One region of the Streptomyces sp. WAC03905 genome, then DNA from elsewhere that is predicted to be linked to it. Evidence: riboswitches for the same ligand, from Rfam matches in the RefSeq annotation. Region 1 holds a riboswitch; the other holds the start of a gene.
The links. A riboswitch is a leader RNA that binds a small molecule or an ion and turns the genes downstream of it on or off. The one in region 1 is predicted to bind cyclic di-AMP.
Positions count from the first base shown of each region.

Region 2: it holds a riboswitch for cyclic di-AMP, as region 1 does, so the genes downstream of both, AC2RP6_RS24045 (transglycosylase family protein) here and AC2RP6_RS08945 (M23 family metallopeptidase) in region 1, are expected to answer to the same signal.

Region 1 covers NZ_JBXYDZ010000003.1:1,382,752-1,389,791, reverse strand. Annotated here, with positions in the region: gene AC2RP6_RS08965 (phosphorylase family protein) at 1-82, shown strand, start outside; gene hpnH (adenosyl-hopene transferase HpnH) at 88-1,119, shown strand; gene AC2RP6_RS08955 (aspartate aminotransferase family protein) at 1,116-2,522, shown strand; gene AC2RP6_RS08950 (tyrosine-protein phosphatase) at 2,551-3,342, opposite strand; cyclic di-AMP (ydaO/yuaA leader) riboswitch at 3,654-3,831, shown strand; gene AC2RP6_RS08945 (M23 family metallopeptidase) at 3,836-4,816, shown strand; gene AC2RP6_RS08940 (SGNH/GDSL hydrolase family protein) at 4,980-5,765, shown strand; gene AC2RP6_RS08935 (MBL fold metallo-hydrolase) at 5,879-7,040, shown strand, end outside.
Region 2 covers NZ_JBXYDZ010000003.1:4,762,570-4,769,609, forward strand. Annotated here, with positions in the region: gene AC2RP6_RS24035 (cytochrome P450 family protein) at 4-1,299, shown strand; gene AC2RP6_RS24040 (transglycosylase family protein) at 1,370-2,437, shown strand; cyclic di-AMP (ydaO/yuaA leader) riboswitch at 2,718-2,888, shown strand; gene AC2RP6_RS24045 (transglycosylase family protein) at 2,892-3,596, shown strand; gene eno (phosphopyruvate hydratase) at 3,875-5,155, shown strand; gene AC2RP6_RS24055 (FtsB family cell division protein) at 5,245-5,733, shown strand; gene AC2RP6_RS24060 (DUF501 domain-containing protein) at 5,817-6,359, shown strand; gene AC2RP6_RS24065 (Ppx/GppA phosphatase family protein) at 6,356-7,040, shown strand, end outside.

The DNA.
Region 1 (7,040 bases):
AATATCGGCCTTCCGTGTCCTGCGTGCCGTACTGCCCGCGTTTTACGAATGGCACCGTTCTTCGCTGCTCCCCAGGAGGTGAGCCAGATGGCCATGCCGCTGCGCCAGACCATCAGGGTCGGGACCTATCTGCTCGAACAGAAGCTCCGCAAGCGTGAGAAGTTCCCGCTGATCGTCGAGCTGGAGCCCCTCTACGCGTGCAACCTGGCCTGTGAGGGGTGCGGGAAGATCCAGCACCCGGCCGGGGTGCTCAAGCAGCGCATGCCGGTGGCCCAGGCGGTCGGCGCCGTGCTGGAATCCGGTGCGCCCATGGTGTCCATCGCGGGCGGCGAGCCCTTGATGCACCCGCAGATCCACGAGATCGTGCGGCAATTGGTGGCCCGGCGGAAGTACGTCTTCCTCTGCACCAACGCCATGCTGCTGCGCAAGAAGATCGAGAAGTTCACCCCCTCCCCGTACTTCGCCTTCGCGGTGCACATCGACGGGCTGCGCGAACGCCACGACGAATCGGTGGCGAAGGAGGGCGTCTTCGACGAGGCGGTCGAAGCCATCAAGGAGGCGAAGCGGCGCGGATTCCGGGTCACCACGAACTCCACCTTCTTCAACACCGACACCCCGCAGACCATCATCGAGGTGCTCAACTTCCTCAACGACGACCTCCAGGTCGACGAAATGATGATCTCGCCCGCCTATGCCTACGAAAAGGCACCGGACCAGGAGCACTTCCTGGGCGTCGACCAGACCCGCGATCTCTTCAGGAAGGCCTTCGCGGGCGGAAACCGGCGGCGCTGGAGGCTCAACCACTCCCCGCTCTTCCTGGACTTCCTGGAAGGGAAGGCCGATTTCCCCTGCACGGCCTGGGCCATTCCGAATTACTCCCTCTTCGGCTGGCAGCGCCCCTGCTACCTGATGAGCGACGGCTACGTGCCCACGTACCGGGAACTCGTAGAGGGCACCGACTGGAACAAGTACGGCCGCGGAAAGGACCCGCGCTGCGCGAACTGCATGGCGCACTGCGGCTACGAGCCGACCGCCGTCCTCGCCACCATGGGATCCCTCAAGGAATCCCTGCGGGCCGCCCGGGAGACGGTCGGAGGCAACCGGGACAGGTCGGCATGAGTCCGGCGGACCAGGGGCGGGGCGCCGGGTTCGACCTCGGCGCCCTGCTCGCCGCGCGCGGGGCGGAGCGCTACGAGCTGCATGCCCGCCACCTCAACCACCAACTGCCCCGGATGCTGCACACCATCGGCTTCGACAAGGTCTACGAGCGGGCCGAGGGGGCCCACTTCTGGGACGCCGACGGCAACGACTACCTCGACATGCTGGCCGGATTCGGGGTGATGGGCCTGGGCCGCCACCACCCGGTCGTCCGCAAGGCCCTGCACGACGTCCTGGACGCCCAGCTGGCCGACCTCACCCGCTTCGACTGCCAGCCGCTGCCCGGACTGCTGGCGGAGAAGCTCCTTTCGTACAGCCCGCACCTGGACCGGGTCTTCTTCGGCAACAGCGGCACCGAGGCGGTCGAGACCGCGCTGAAGTTCGCCCGTTACGCCACCGGGCGGCCCAGGATCCTCTACTGCGACCACGCCTTCCACGGGCTGACGACCGGCTCGCTCTCGGTCAACGGCGAGGGCGGGTTCCGGGACGGCTTCGGCCCCCTGCTGCCCGACACCGAGATCGCGCTGGGCGACCTGGCCGCCTTGGAGCGGGAGCTGAAGCGCGGCGACGTGGCGGCCCTCGTCGTCGAGCCGATCCAGGGCAAGGGGGTCCTCGCCGCCCCGCCCGGCTTCCTGCTCGCCGCTCAGGAGCTGCTGCACCGGCACAAGGCGCTGCTGATCGCGGACGAGGTGCAGACCGGACTGGGACGCACCGGCGACTTCTACGCGTACCAGCACGAGCCCGGCGTCGAGCCCGACCTGGTGTGCGTCGCCAAGGCGCTGTCGGGCGGCTACGTGCCGGTCGGCGCGACCCTGGGCAAGGACTGGATCTTCAAGAAGGTCTACTCGTCGATGGACCGGGTGCTCGTGCACTCGGCGAGCTTCGGGTCCAACGCGCAGGCGATGGCGGCCGGGCTCGCGGTGCTCTCCGTCATGGAGGACGAGGCGCTCGTCGCCCGAGCGCGGGCCACGGGCGACCTGCTGCGCGGACGGCTCGCCGCCCTGGTGGACGACTACGAGTTGCTCCACGAGGTGCGCGGGCGCGGGCTGATGATCGGCATCGAGTTCGGCCGCCCGTCCTCGCTGGGCCTGCGCAGCCGCTGGACGATGCTCCAGGCGGCCCGCAAGGGCCTCTTCGCGCAGATGGTCGTGGTGCCGCTGCTGCAGAAGCACCGCATCCTCACCCAGGTCTCCGGGGACCACCTGGAGGTGATCAAGCTGATTCCGCCGCTGGTGCTGGACGAGCGGGACGTCGACCGGTTCGTCGGTGCCTTCCGCGAGGTCATGGACGAGGCGCACGGGGGCTCGGGCCTGATGTGGGACTTCGGCAGGACGCTGGTGAAGCAGGCCGTCGCGGCGCGCTGACGGCCTGCGCCGCCCGCTGGCGGCGCGATCAGACCAGCAGCCGGTCGCGGAGCCGGTCGAGGGTCTCGGGGGTCAGCCCGAGGCCCTCCGCCAGGTAGCGGTCCACCCCGCCCCAGCCCTCGTCGATGGTGTCGAAGGCGGCGACCAGGTACTCGGCGCGGGCGTCGAAGAGCGGCGCGAGCAGCTCCATCACCTCGGGCGAGCGGGCCTCAGGGGACGCGGAGCTGCGGCGCACCCGGTAGCGGCGGTGGGGGGCGTTGGACTCCAGGTAGTCCGCCACGATCGCCTCGCGCTCGACGCCGACCGCGAGGAGGGTGACGGCGACGGACAGGCCCGCCCGGTCCTTGCCGGCCGCGCAGTGCAGGAGCGCGGGGACGCTGTCCTCGGCGATGGCGCGGACGACCCGGCCGTGCTCGGCCGTGCGCTCGCGGATGATCCGGCGGTAGGAGTCCGACATCCGGGCCGCCGCCCTGCCGTCGCCCAGGATCACGCGGAGCCGGTCCAGGTCGCCGTCACGGACCAGCCGCCAGAACTCCCGGCCGTCCGCCGGGTCCGAGAGCGGGATGTTGACGTTCCGTACGCCGGGCAGTTCGACGTCCGGGCCCTCCAGGGCGTGATCGGCGCCGTTGCGGAAGTCGAAGATGGTGTGGAGTCCGAGCGAGCCCAGGAACTCTGCATCGGTTTCGGTGGCATGTGCGAGATGTCCGCTTCGGAAGAGTCGTCCCGTCCCGACCGTTCGTCCATCAGAAGTCGGCAATCCGCCCACATCACGGAAATTGCGCACCCCGGTCAGCTCCGGCTCCTGTATCTGCTGGGTCAAGAGAACCCCTCCGCCTCTCGCGTGGCCACTGTCCGAATTGAGCTACTTGGCGCCAACTTGCCATCACCGGAGGCGAGATCGGGCACGTCCCCGTGAGCCAGATCATACGGTGACCGTGAGTGCCTGATCGCCCGGACCGAATGGCCCGGTGGGGACGGCTGTTGACGGAGCGGAATGGACGGAGGGTGACCGGAATTCCGGCGGCCCCTCATGCCTGTTAATCCGTCAGGGAATTCGCGGCTTGTTCGGCGTGCCCGCAAGGGATTACCTTCGCGATCGATCCGGGTGGACCGCCGAATCCTGCCGCCGCCCGGAAACCGCAACCGAACCATTTCGCGCGGCAGGAGCGGGGGAACCAGGTAGGCCGCCGTTCCGGAGATCTTTTCTCCGGAACGGCTCGGGGTGAAGCCGTTCATGTCCCGTACATGTACGGCCGGACATCTCCAGTCCGAACCCGACAGCTCACCTCGCAGGCGCCGGAGAGGAATCCGCCATGCCTGCAAAGGGTAAGCACCGCCGTCCCAAGTCCCTTTCCCTTCCCCGCGGATTCGCGGCCGCAGGCACCGGCGGAGCGGCCCTCGCCCTGCCGCTGCTCGGTGCCGCCGGCGCCCACGCGGCCGGCGCCCCGGCAGCGGCCCCCGCCGTCGCACCCGCGGTCGCCGCGCAGGCCCCCGCCGCACTCCGGGCCGCGCCCGCCGCTCCCGCGACCGCCGTGCAGGCCGCGCCGACCGTCTACACGGTCGTCCCCGGCGACTGCCTGTCCGAGATCGCCGCGGAGCGCAACCTCCCCGGCGGCTGGCAGCGGCTGTACGCCGAGAACCGCGAGGCGGTCGGCGCCGACCCGTCGCTGATCCACCCCGGCCTGAAGCTGACCCTCGGCGGCCGCGGCGAGGCCTCCCCGGCCGACGCCGTCCCCGCCCCGCGCACCGCCCCCGAGGCCGCCCCGCAGGCCGCCCCGAAGACGGCCCCGAAGGCGCAGAAGCCGGCCGGCCGGGCCGCCGCCCCGCAGGCGCCGCGGGAATCCGCCCCCCAGGCCCCGGCCGAGGCCCCCGCCGCGCGACCCGCCGGCTCCGGCTTCGTGGCCCCGGTCGGCGGCGGCATCTCCACCCAGTACAAGGTCGCCGGCGCCATGTGGTCCTCCGGCTACCACACCGGCGTCGACTTCATCGCCGCCATGGGCACCACCGTCAAGGCCGTCGGCGCGGGCACCGTCGTCTCCGCCGGCTGGAGCGGCGCGTACGGCAACGAGGTCGTCATCCGCCACGCGGACGGCAAGTACTCCCAGTACGCCCACCTCTCCCAGCTGTCCGTCTCCTCCGGGCAGAGCGTCACGGCCGGCCAGAGCATCGGCCTCTCCGGCTCCACGGGCAATTCGACCGGCCCGCACCTGCACTTCGAGATCCGCACGAGCCCCTCCTACGGCTCGGACATGGACCCGATCGCCTACCTCCGCTCGAAGGGCGCCAGCCTCTGACGGCACCGGCCGACGGAGCACCGACACGCGTGGGGCCGGGACCCGAGGGGGGTCCCGGCCCCACGTGTACTTATTCCTTATGCCCGGCGTGGTACAGATCACGGCCCGTCAACCCCTCATTACGTTGGCGTAGGTTGCTCGCGGGAGTGAAGGATGGGTTCTCGTGGCAGCGACGACGACGAAACTCAAGACCATCGGCTCGTACGCGGCGATCGGGGACAGCTTCACAGAGGGCGTGGGGGACCCGGGGCCGGGTGATTCTTTTCTCGGCTGGGCGGACCGGCTCGCCGTGCTCCTGGCCGATCAGCGCGACGAGCACGACTTCCGGTACGCGAACCTCGCGGTACGCGGGAAGCTCCTCGACCAGATCGTGGCGGACCAGGTACCGAGGGCCAAGGCCCTCGCCCCGGACCTGGTCACCTTCTGCGCGGGCGGCAACGACATCATCCGGCCCGGCAGCGACCCCGACGACGTGGCGGAACGGTTCGAGGCGGCCGTGGCCGACCTCACCGGGGCCGTCGGCCAGGTCATGATCACCACCGGCTTCGACACCCGGGGGGTGCCCGTACTCAAGCACCTGCGCGGCAAGGTCGCCACGTACAGCGCGCACGTGCGCGCCATCGCCGACCGCTACGACTGCCCGGTCCTCGACCTCTGGTCGCTGAGGTCCGTGCAGGACCGCCGCGCCTGGGACGCCGACCGGCTGCACCTGTCTCCCGAAGGTCACACCCGCGTCGCCCTGCGCGCCGCGCAGGTGCTCGGCCTGGAGGTCCCCGCCGACCCCGACCAGCCGTGGCCGCTGTTGCGCCCGCGCGGCTCGGTGGACGTGACCCGCGACAACATCCAGTGGGCCCGCGAGTACCTGGTGCCGTGGATCGGCCGCCGACTGCGCGGCGAGTCCTCCGGCGATCACGTCGAGGCGAAGCGGCCGGACCTCCTGCCGCTGTAGGGGGCCGGGCGCACGAGGGGGCGGAGCGGCAGGCGGAATCCTTCGGGGCCGGTGTGCGTTGGGATGGTCGTAGTGAGACGACCGCACCGACCCCACCCCTCCCTGGAGGCGCTTTGACCGGCTCCCGTCCCCTCCGCCCGCGGCTGCGCGCCCTGCGGCCCGAAGCCTTCGGCGCGGACCCGTCCGGCGCCCGGCTGGAGCGGATCCGCCGCTCGCCGAACTTCGCCGACGGCGTCTTCCAGAACCCGGTCGGGGCCCGGAACAGGCCCTCGGGGTCGATGGCGGAGTTCGCGAAGATCTACTTCCACCGCGAGCAGCGGATCCGGCGCAGCCCCGGGGCTGCGATTCCGGTCCACCCGACGACCCTCGCCGACCTGGCGAAGCCGCCGGTCAGCGGACTGCGCCTGACGTGGATGGGGCACTCCAGCGTGCTCGCGGAGATCGACGGGCACCGGGTGTTGTTCGATCCGGTGTGGGGTGAGCGCTGCTCCCCCTTCCCCTTCGCCGGTCCCAAGCGGCTGCACCCGGTGCCGGTACCGCTGGCCGCGCTGGGCGACGTCGACGTCGTGGTCGTCTCCCACGACCACTACGACCACCTTGACCTGCCGACGATCAAGGCGCTGGCCGGTACGGACACGGTCTTCGCGGTCCCGCTCGGAGTCGGTGCGCACCTGGAGCGCTGGGGCGTGCCGGCGGACCGGCTGCGCGAGCTCGACTGGAACGAGACCACGAAGATCGGCGGGCTGTCCCTCACCGCGACCCCCGCCCGGCACTTCTGCGGCCGAGGCCTGCGCAACCAGCAGCACACCCTGTGGGCCTCGTGGGTGGTCGCGGGCGACGAGCACCGGATCTACCACAGCGGGGACACCGGCTACTTCCCCGGTTTCGCGGAGATCGGTGCCGCGCACGGCCCCTTCGACGCCACCATGATCCAGATCGGGGCGTATTCGGAGTACTGGCCCGACATCCACATGACCCCCGAGGAGGGCATGCGCGCCCACCTCGACCTCCAGGGCGGCGTCGCGCACGGCACGATGCTTCCGATCCACTGGGGCACCTTCAATCTGGCCCCGCACCCGTGGGACGAACCCGGAGAGGGCACCCTGGCCGCCGCCGAGGGCGCCGGAGCGGCCGTGGCGCTGCCGATTCCCGGCCAGCCGTTCGAGCCCGGAGCCGCGGACGCGCCCGGCGGACCGTGGTGGCGCCCGTTCGTGGCCGGAGCGACGGCGGCCGGAGCCGTGGACGGGCCCGCCGCCGTGCCCGCGCACGAGGCCG
Region 2 (7,040 bases), 3.4 Mb from region 1:
GGCATGCACGATCAGTCGTCCACTCCCTCCGGCGGCGCGGCGCCCGAACTCTTCACGTGGGAGTTCGCGACCGACCCCTACCCGGCCTACGCATGGCTGCGGGAGCACTCCCCGGTGCACCGCACGAAGCTCCCGAGCGGCGTCGAGGCCTGGCTCGTCACCCGTTACGCGGACGCCCGTCAGGCCCTCGCCGACCAGCGGCTCAGCAAGAATCCGGCGCACCACGCGGAGCCCGCGCACGCCAAGGGCAAGACCGGCATCCCGGGGGAGCGCAAGGCGGAGCTGATGACCCACCTGCTGAACATCGACCCGCCGGACCACACCCGGCTGCGGCGCCTGGTGTCGAAGGCGTTCACCCCGCGCAGGGTCGCGGAGTTCACCCCGCGGGTGCAGGCGCTCACCGACCACCTGATCGACGCCTTCGCGGGGAGGGGGGAGGCGGACCTCATCCACGAGTTCGCGTTCCCGCTCCCCATCTACGCCATCTGCGAGATGCTCGGCGTACCGCGTGAGGACCAGGACGACTTCCGCGACTGGGCCGGGATGATGATCCGCCACGGCGGCGGTCCGCGGGGCGGGGTCGCCCGGTCGGTGAAGCAGATGCGCACCTACCTCGGTGAGCTCATCCATCGCAAAAGGGATGATCTGGGCGACGACCTGATCTCCGACCTGATCCGCGCGAGCGACCACGGCGACCATCTGACGGAGGGCGAGGCCACCGCGATGGCCTTCATCCTGCTCTTCGCCGGCTTCGAGACGACCGTCAACCTCATCGGCAACGGCGTCCACTCCCTCTTCATGAACCCCGTCCAGCGCGAGCGCCTGCAGGCCTCCCTGGCCGCGGGGGAGAACGAGCTGCTGTCCACCGGTGTCGAGGAACTCCTGCGCTACGACGGCCCCGTGGAGCTGGCGACGTGGCGGTTCGCCACCGAGCCGCTGACCCTCGGCGGCGAGCGCGTCGAGACCGGCGACCCGGTCCTGGTCGTCCTCGCGGCCGCCGACCGGGACCCCGAGCGGTTCGCCGACCCGGACACCCTCGACCTCTCCAGGACCGACAACCAGCACCTCGGATACGGGCACGGCATCCACTACTGCCTGGGCGCACCGCTGGCCCGGCTCGAAGGACAGACCGCGCTCGCGACCCTGCTGACGCGCCTGCCTGACCTGGAACTCGCCGTTCCGCCCCAAGAGCTGCGCTGGCGTGGGGGGTTGATCATGCGAGGGCTTCGTACTCTTCCCGTTCGCTTCACGGTTCAAAACACTTGCGCGGGATCTGATGAAAAGTCAGATCCTGCTTGAACTTGTGACAATCGTTCGAAGGCCGCTAGGTTCTGCCGTTACCCCGCTGTTATGCGAAAGGTGATCCCTCATGCTCTCCGGGAACGGCCGTCACAGACGCCCCCGCCAGGTCCCCGCGCTGGTCGTCACAGCCGGAGTCACTGGCTCTGCGCTGGCCATGCCGCTGCTCGCCGCCACCAGCGCCACCGCTGCCGAAACCACCACCTGGGACAAGGTGGCCGAGTGCGAGAGCGGCGGCTCGTGGAGCGCCAACTTCGGCAGTGGCGCCTACGGCGGCCTCCAGTTCACCCAGGAGCAGTGGCAGAACGCCGGCGGTCTGGACTTCGCGGAGCGGGCCGACCTCGCGAGCCGCTCGCAGCAGATAGCGGTGGCCGAGCGCGTGCTGGCCTCGCAGGGGCCGCAGGCCTGGCCGCTGTGCGCGGCCTCCGCCGGGCTCGACCAGCAGGGTCCGGCCGCGGTCGTCGACCCCGGTCTGCCCGGCAGCCCCACCGCGGTGGGCCCCGCCCCGTCCCGGCCGGACGACGCGGTTCCGTCCACCAAGGGCGGCAAGCCGGCGACCGACTTCGGGCTGTCGACCGAGGAGACCCCGAGCCCCTCGGGCACCCCCTTCCTGATCCCCGACGCGCCGTCCCTCGGGCTGCCCGTCATGCCCGCGCCCGACGTCCCGACGACGCCTCCGGCCGACCCGGGCACCCCGGTCGTCCCGACCGACCCGACGACCCCGCCGGTCGGCCCCACCGACCCGACGGCCCCGGTCCTCCCGTCGGACCCGGCCGACCCGACGGCTCCGACGACGCCCACGACCCCGCCGGTCACCCCGAGCCCGTCCCCGTCCGACCCGACCGCCCCCGTGGCACCGACGACCCCGGCGACCCCGGAGACCCCGGAGGCCCCGGGCGCCACACCCGTCGAGGGCAACGGCAAGCACCGCGGTGCGCCCTCCCCCGAGGAGAGCGCCCCGTCTGACGCCGTGTCGGACCCCGTCTACACGGTGCAGGCGGGCGACAGCCTGGCGACCATCGCGGTTGCCAAGGGCGTGAAGGGCGGCTGGAGCGGCCTCTATGCGGCCAACGAGCAGGTCATCGGTGAGGACGCCGACCTGATCAAGCCCGGGCAGAACCTGGATCTAACCACGTAATAAGGACAGTTGGTTCGCCCGGAAAGACCTTGATTGTCTGTTTTCGGCAAGTGAGACATGTGTCTCTTCCGGTCAACTGGCGTGTCCCGCCCGGGGGCTTCCGCAAACCCCGGTCTCACCTGCGCAAACACCCCTGCGGAGAGCGCAAGTAGGGGCCCTTTCTCCCCGATGTTCCTCGTTGAACATCGGGGAGAGCTGTGTCTACCTTCTGAATCGCTCGCCACCGCGAGCTCCTTCGACCGCATCGCCGAGTCCTGCCGGCGGACGGGGGGAACAGTCGTCGCGTAAAGCGCCGAAGGCAGGAGCGGGGGACCCAAGGTAGGTGCCGCGAGCGGCCGTTGAGAGACGGTCGTGCAGCGGCTTGGGGTTAAGCGGTGCGCTAGGTCGCACCGCCGGGCACTCACGGGCCCGAACCCGACAGCTCACCTCGTAGGCGTCGGTGAGGAGAAACCTCATGCTGCTTTCCGGCAAGGGCAAGCACCGTCGCGGCTCCAAGGCCGTCCGCATCGTCACGCTCGCAGGTGTCGCCGGTGTGGCCGTCGCCGCCCCCCTGATGACCGCGGGCGCCGCCAGTGCCGCCACCGCGTCCGAGTGGGACAAGGTCGCGCAGTGCGAGTCCGGTGGCAACTGGGCCATCAACACGGGCAACGGCTACTACGGCGGCCTGCAGTTCTCGTCCTCCACGTGGGCGTCGTTCGGCGGCAAGTCGTACGCCGCGCAGGCCAACCAGGCCTCGAAGGCGCAGCAGATAGCCGTGGCCGAGAAGGTCCTGAAGAAGCAGGGCAAGGGCGCCTGGCCGCACTGCGGCAAGGGCCTGTCGAACTCCTCGTACACCGGCGGCTCCTCCGAGACCCCGGCTTCCACGAAGCCGAAGGCCGAGCCGAAGAAGACCGAGACCAAGAAGACCGAGACCAAGGCCGCGCCGAAGAAGGAGACCAAGCGCGCCGAGGCCCCGGTCACCCGCTCCGAGCGCACCGAGGCCCCGGCCGCGCCGAAGACCGGCAACGGCTCGTACGAGGTGAAGGCCGGCGACACCCTGGGCACCATCGCCGAGGCCAACGGCGTCAAGGGCGGCTGGCAGCAGCTGTTCGAGCTGAACAAGGACATCGTCTCGGACGCCGACCTGATCTTCCCGGGTCAGAAGCTGAAGCTCAGCTGACCGCTGCGGCAATAGCCGCAAAAGCGTACGCAACGCGCAGAATTCCCACCGCCCGGCGCCCTTCCCCCCACGCGCCGGGCGGCGGTGTGTGCGGCAGCGGAACCCCCGTCACCCGGGGTCCTATGTCCGGGAAGAGGGGTATTCGGGCCCTTTTTCGTCCCAGGACCCGGGCGGTCGGCAGGGCGAGTGCCCGGATCCGGTTAGGCTCTAGTCGGCCAGGCCATCCCACGGCCTGACGCCACCGCACACCCAGCGTCACATCCCAGAAGGAGATGCTCGTGCCGTCCATCGACGTCGTCGTAGCCCGGGAAATCCTGGACTCCCGAGGCAACCCCACGGTCGAGGTCGAGGTGGGCCTCGACGACGGCAGCACCGGCCGTGCTGCCGTTCCGTCCGGCGCCTCCACCGGTGCCTTCGAGGCCATCGAGCTCCGTGACGGTGACCCCAACCGTTACATGGGCAAGGGTGTCGAGAAGGCCGTCCTCGCCGTCATCGAGCAGATCGGCCCGGAGCTCGTCGGCTACGACGCCACCGAGCAGCGCCTGATCGACCAGGCCATGTTCGACCTGGACGCCACCGACAACAAGGGCTCGCTCGGCGCCAACGCCATCCTCGGCGTCTCCCTCGCCGTTGCGCACGCCGCGTCCGAGGCCTCCGACCTCCCCCTCTTCCGCTACCTCGGCGGTCCGAACGCGCACCTGCTGCCCGTTCCGATGATGAACATCCTCAACGGTGGGTCGCACGCCGACTCCAACGTCGACATCCAGGAGTTCATGATCGCCCCGATCGGCGCGGAGTCCTTCTCCGAGGCGCTGCGCTGGGGTGCCGAGGTCTACCACACCCTCAAGAAGGTCCTGCACACCAAGGGCCTGTCCACCGGTCTCGGTGACGAGGGCGGCTTCGCCCCGAACCTGGAGTCCAACCGCGCCGCGCTCGACCTCATCATCGAGGCCATCAAGCAGGCCGGCTACACCCCGGGCACGGACATCGCGCTCGCGCTCGACGTCGCCGCGTCCGAGTTCTACAAGGACGGCCAGTACGAGTTCGAGGGCAAGTCCCGCTCGGCCGCCGAGATGACGGACTACTACGCCGAGCTCGTCGAGGCGTACCCGCTGGTCTCCATCGAGGACCCGCTGTTCGAGGACGACTGGGACGGCTGGAAGACCATCACCGACCGCCTCGGCTCCAAGGTCCAGATCGTCGGTGACGACCTGTTCGTCACCAACCCGGAGCGCCTGGCCCGCGGCATCGAGGAGGGCTCCGCGAACGCCCTGCTCGTGAAGGTGAACCAGATCGGTTCGCTGACCGAGACCCTCGACGCCGTCGAGATGGCCCAGCGCAACGGCTTCAAGTGCATGATGTCGCACCGCTCCGGCGAGACCGAGGACGTCACCATCGCCGACCTCGCCGTCGCCGTGAACTGCGGTCAGATCAAGACCGGCGCCCCGGCCCGCTCGGACCGCGTCGCCAAGTACAACCAGCTGCTGCGCATCGAGGAGATCCTCGACGACGCCGCGGTGTACGCGGGCCGCAGCGCCTTCCCGCGCTTCAAGGGCTAATCACGCTCTGCCTCCGTACGTCCCCGCACTCGGTCCCGTACCGTGTGCGGGGACGTATTGCGTAGTGCGTACCTAGGGGAGGCGGACCAATGGCCGGGAACCGGGATCGGTTCTCCACCTTCTCCACGGCCACGCGGCTCAAGCAGCTCGGTGAGCGGACCGCGGCCCACGTCTACCGCTCGCAGTCGCGCCGGCAGGTGCGCCGCAGCCGCCTCACCGGCAGGGCCGCGCTCCTGGTGCTCGTCCTCTGTACGCTGGTGGTCGCCCTCGCGTATCCGATGCGCCAGTACGTGTCCCAGCGCTCGGAGATCGCGGAGCAGCAGCGGGCCGCCGCGACGGCGCGGGAGCGCCTGGAGCGGCTCCGCGACGAGAAGGCCCGCTGGCAGGACGACGCCTACGCGGAACAGCAGGCGCGCAAGCACCTGCACTTCCTGCGCCCGGGGGAGGTCGGCTACATCATGAGCGACCCCGGGGCCCGGCCCCCGGAGCCGCACCGGACCGGCCAGGCCGGCTCGGACCGCCCCTGGTACTCCAACGTCTGGGACGGCGTCGACAAGGCCGACCGCCCCGGCGACTGAGCACGCCGGCACCGGAGCCCCGGGCATCCGGTACCGCAGTACCGCAGCACCCATCCACGAGAACGAAGAGACTTCCTCCAGGCATGCAGACGCCCCCGCCCCAGACCGACCGGACCGAGCCGACCGACGCGGACATCGAGGCGTTCGAGCAGCAGCTCGGCCGCCCGCCGCGCGGGCTGCGCGCCATCGCGCACCGCTGCCCCTGCGGGCAGCCCGACGTGGTGGAGACCGCGCCGCGGCTCCCCGACGGCACCCCCTTCCCGACGCTGTACTACCTGACGTGCCCGCGCGCGGCCTCCGCCATCGGCACGCTGGAGGCCAACGGCGTGATGAAGGAGATGCAGGCCCGGCTCGCCGAGGACCCGGAACTCGCCGCCGCCTACCGGGCCGCGCACGAGGACTACATCCGCCGCCGCGACGCCATCGAAGTGCTCCAGGGCTTCCCGAGCGCCGGTGGCATGCCGGACCGGGTCAAGTGCCTGCACGTGCTCGTCGGCCACTCCCTGGCCGCCGGCCCCGGCGTGAACCCGTTCGGTGACGAGGCCCTCGCGATGCTGCCCGAGTGGTGGGCCAAGGGTGCCTGCGTCACCCCGTGCGGCGAGAAGAAGGCGGAGGAGTCCGCGTGACCCGGGTCGCGGGCATCGACTGCGGTACGAACTCCATCCGGCTGCTCGTGGCGGACTGCGACCCCGCCACGGGCGAGCTGACCGAACTGGACCGGCGGATGATCGTCGTCCGGCTCGGCCAGGGCGTCGACAAGACCGGGCGCCTGGCCCCGGAGGCGCTGGAGCGCACCTTCGCCGCCTGCCGCGAGTACGCGGCGGTCATCGAGGAGTTCGGCGCCGAGCGGGTGCGCTTCGTGGCGACGTCCGCCTCCCGCGACGCCGAGAACCGCGAGGACTTCGTCCGCGGCGTCGTGGAGATCCTGGGCGTCGAGCCCGAGGTCATCTCCGGCGACCAGGAGGCGGAGTTCTCCTTCACCGGAGCCACCAAGGAGCTGACCGCGCACGAGCACCTGGAGCGGCCGTTCCTGGTCGTGGACATCGGCGGCGGTTCCACCGAGTTCGTGGTCGGCGACGACCGCGTACGGGCCGCCCGCTCCGTGGACGTGGGCTGCGTCCGGATGACCGAGCGCCACCTGGTGGTGGACGGCGTCGTCACCGACCCGCCGACCGAGGAGCAGGTCGCCGCCGTCCGCGCCGACATCGAGGCCGCGCTGGACCTGGCGGCCGAGACGGTCCCGCTGGCCGAGGCCCGCACCCTGGTCGGCCTGGCGGGCTCGGTGACCACCATCGCCGGGATCGCCC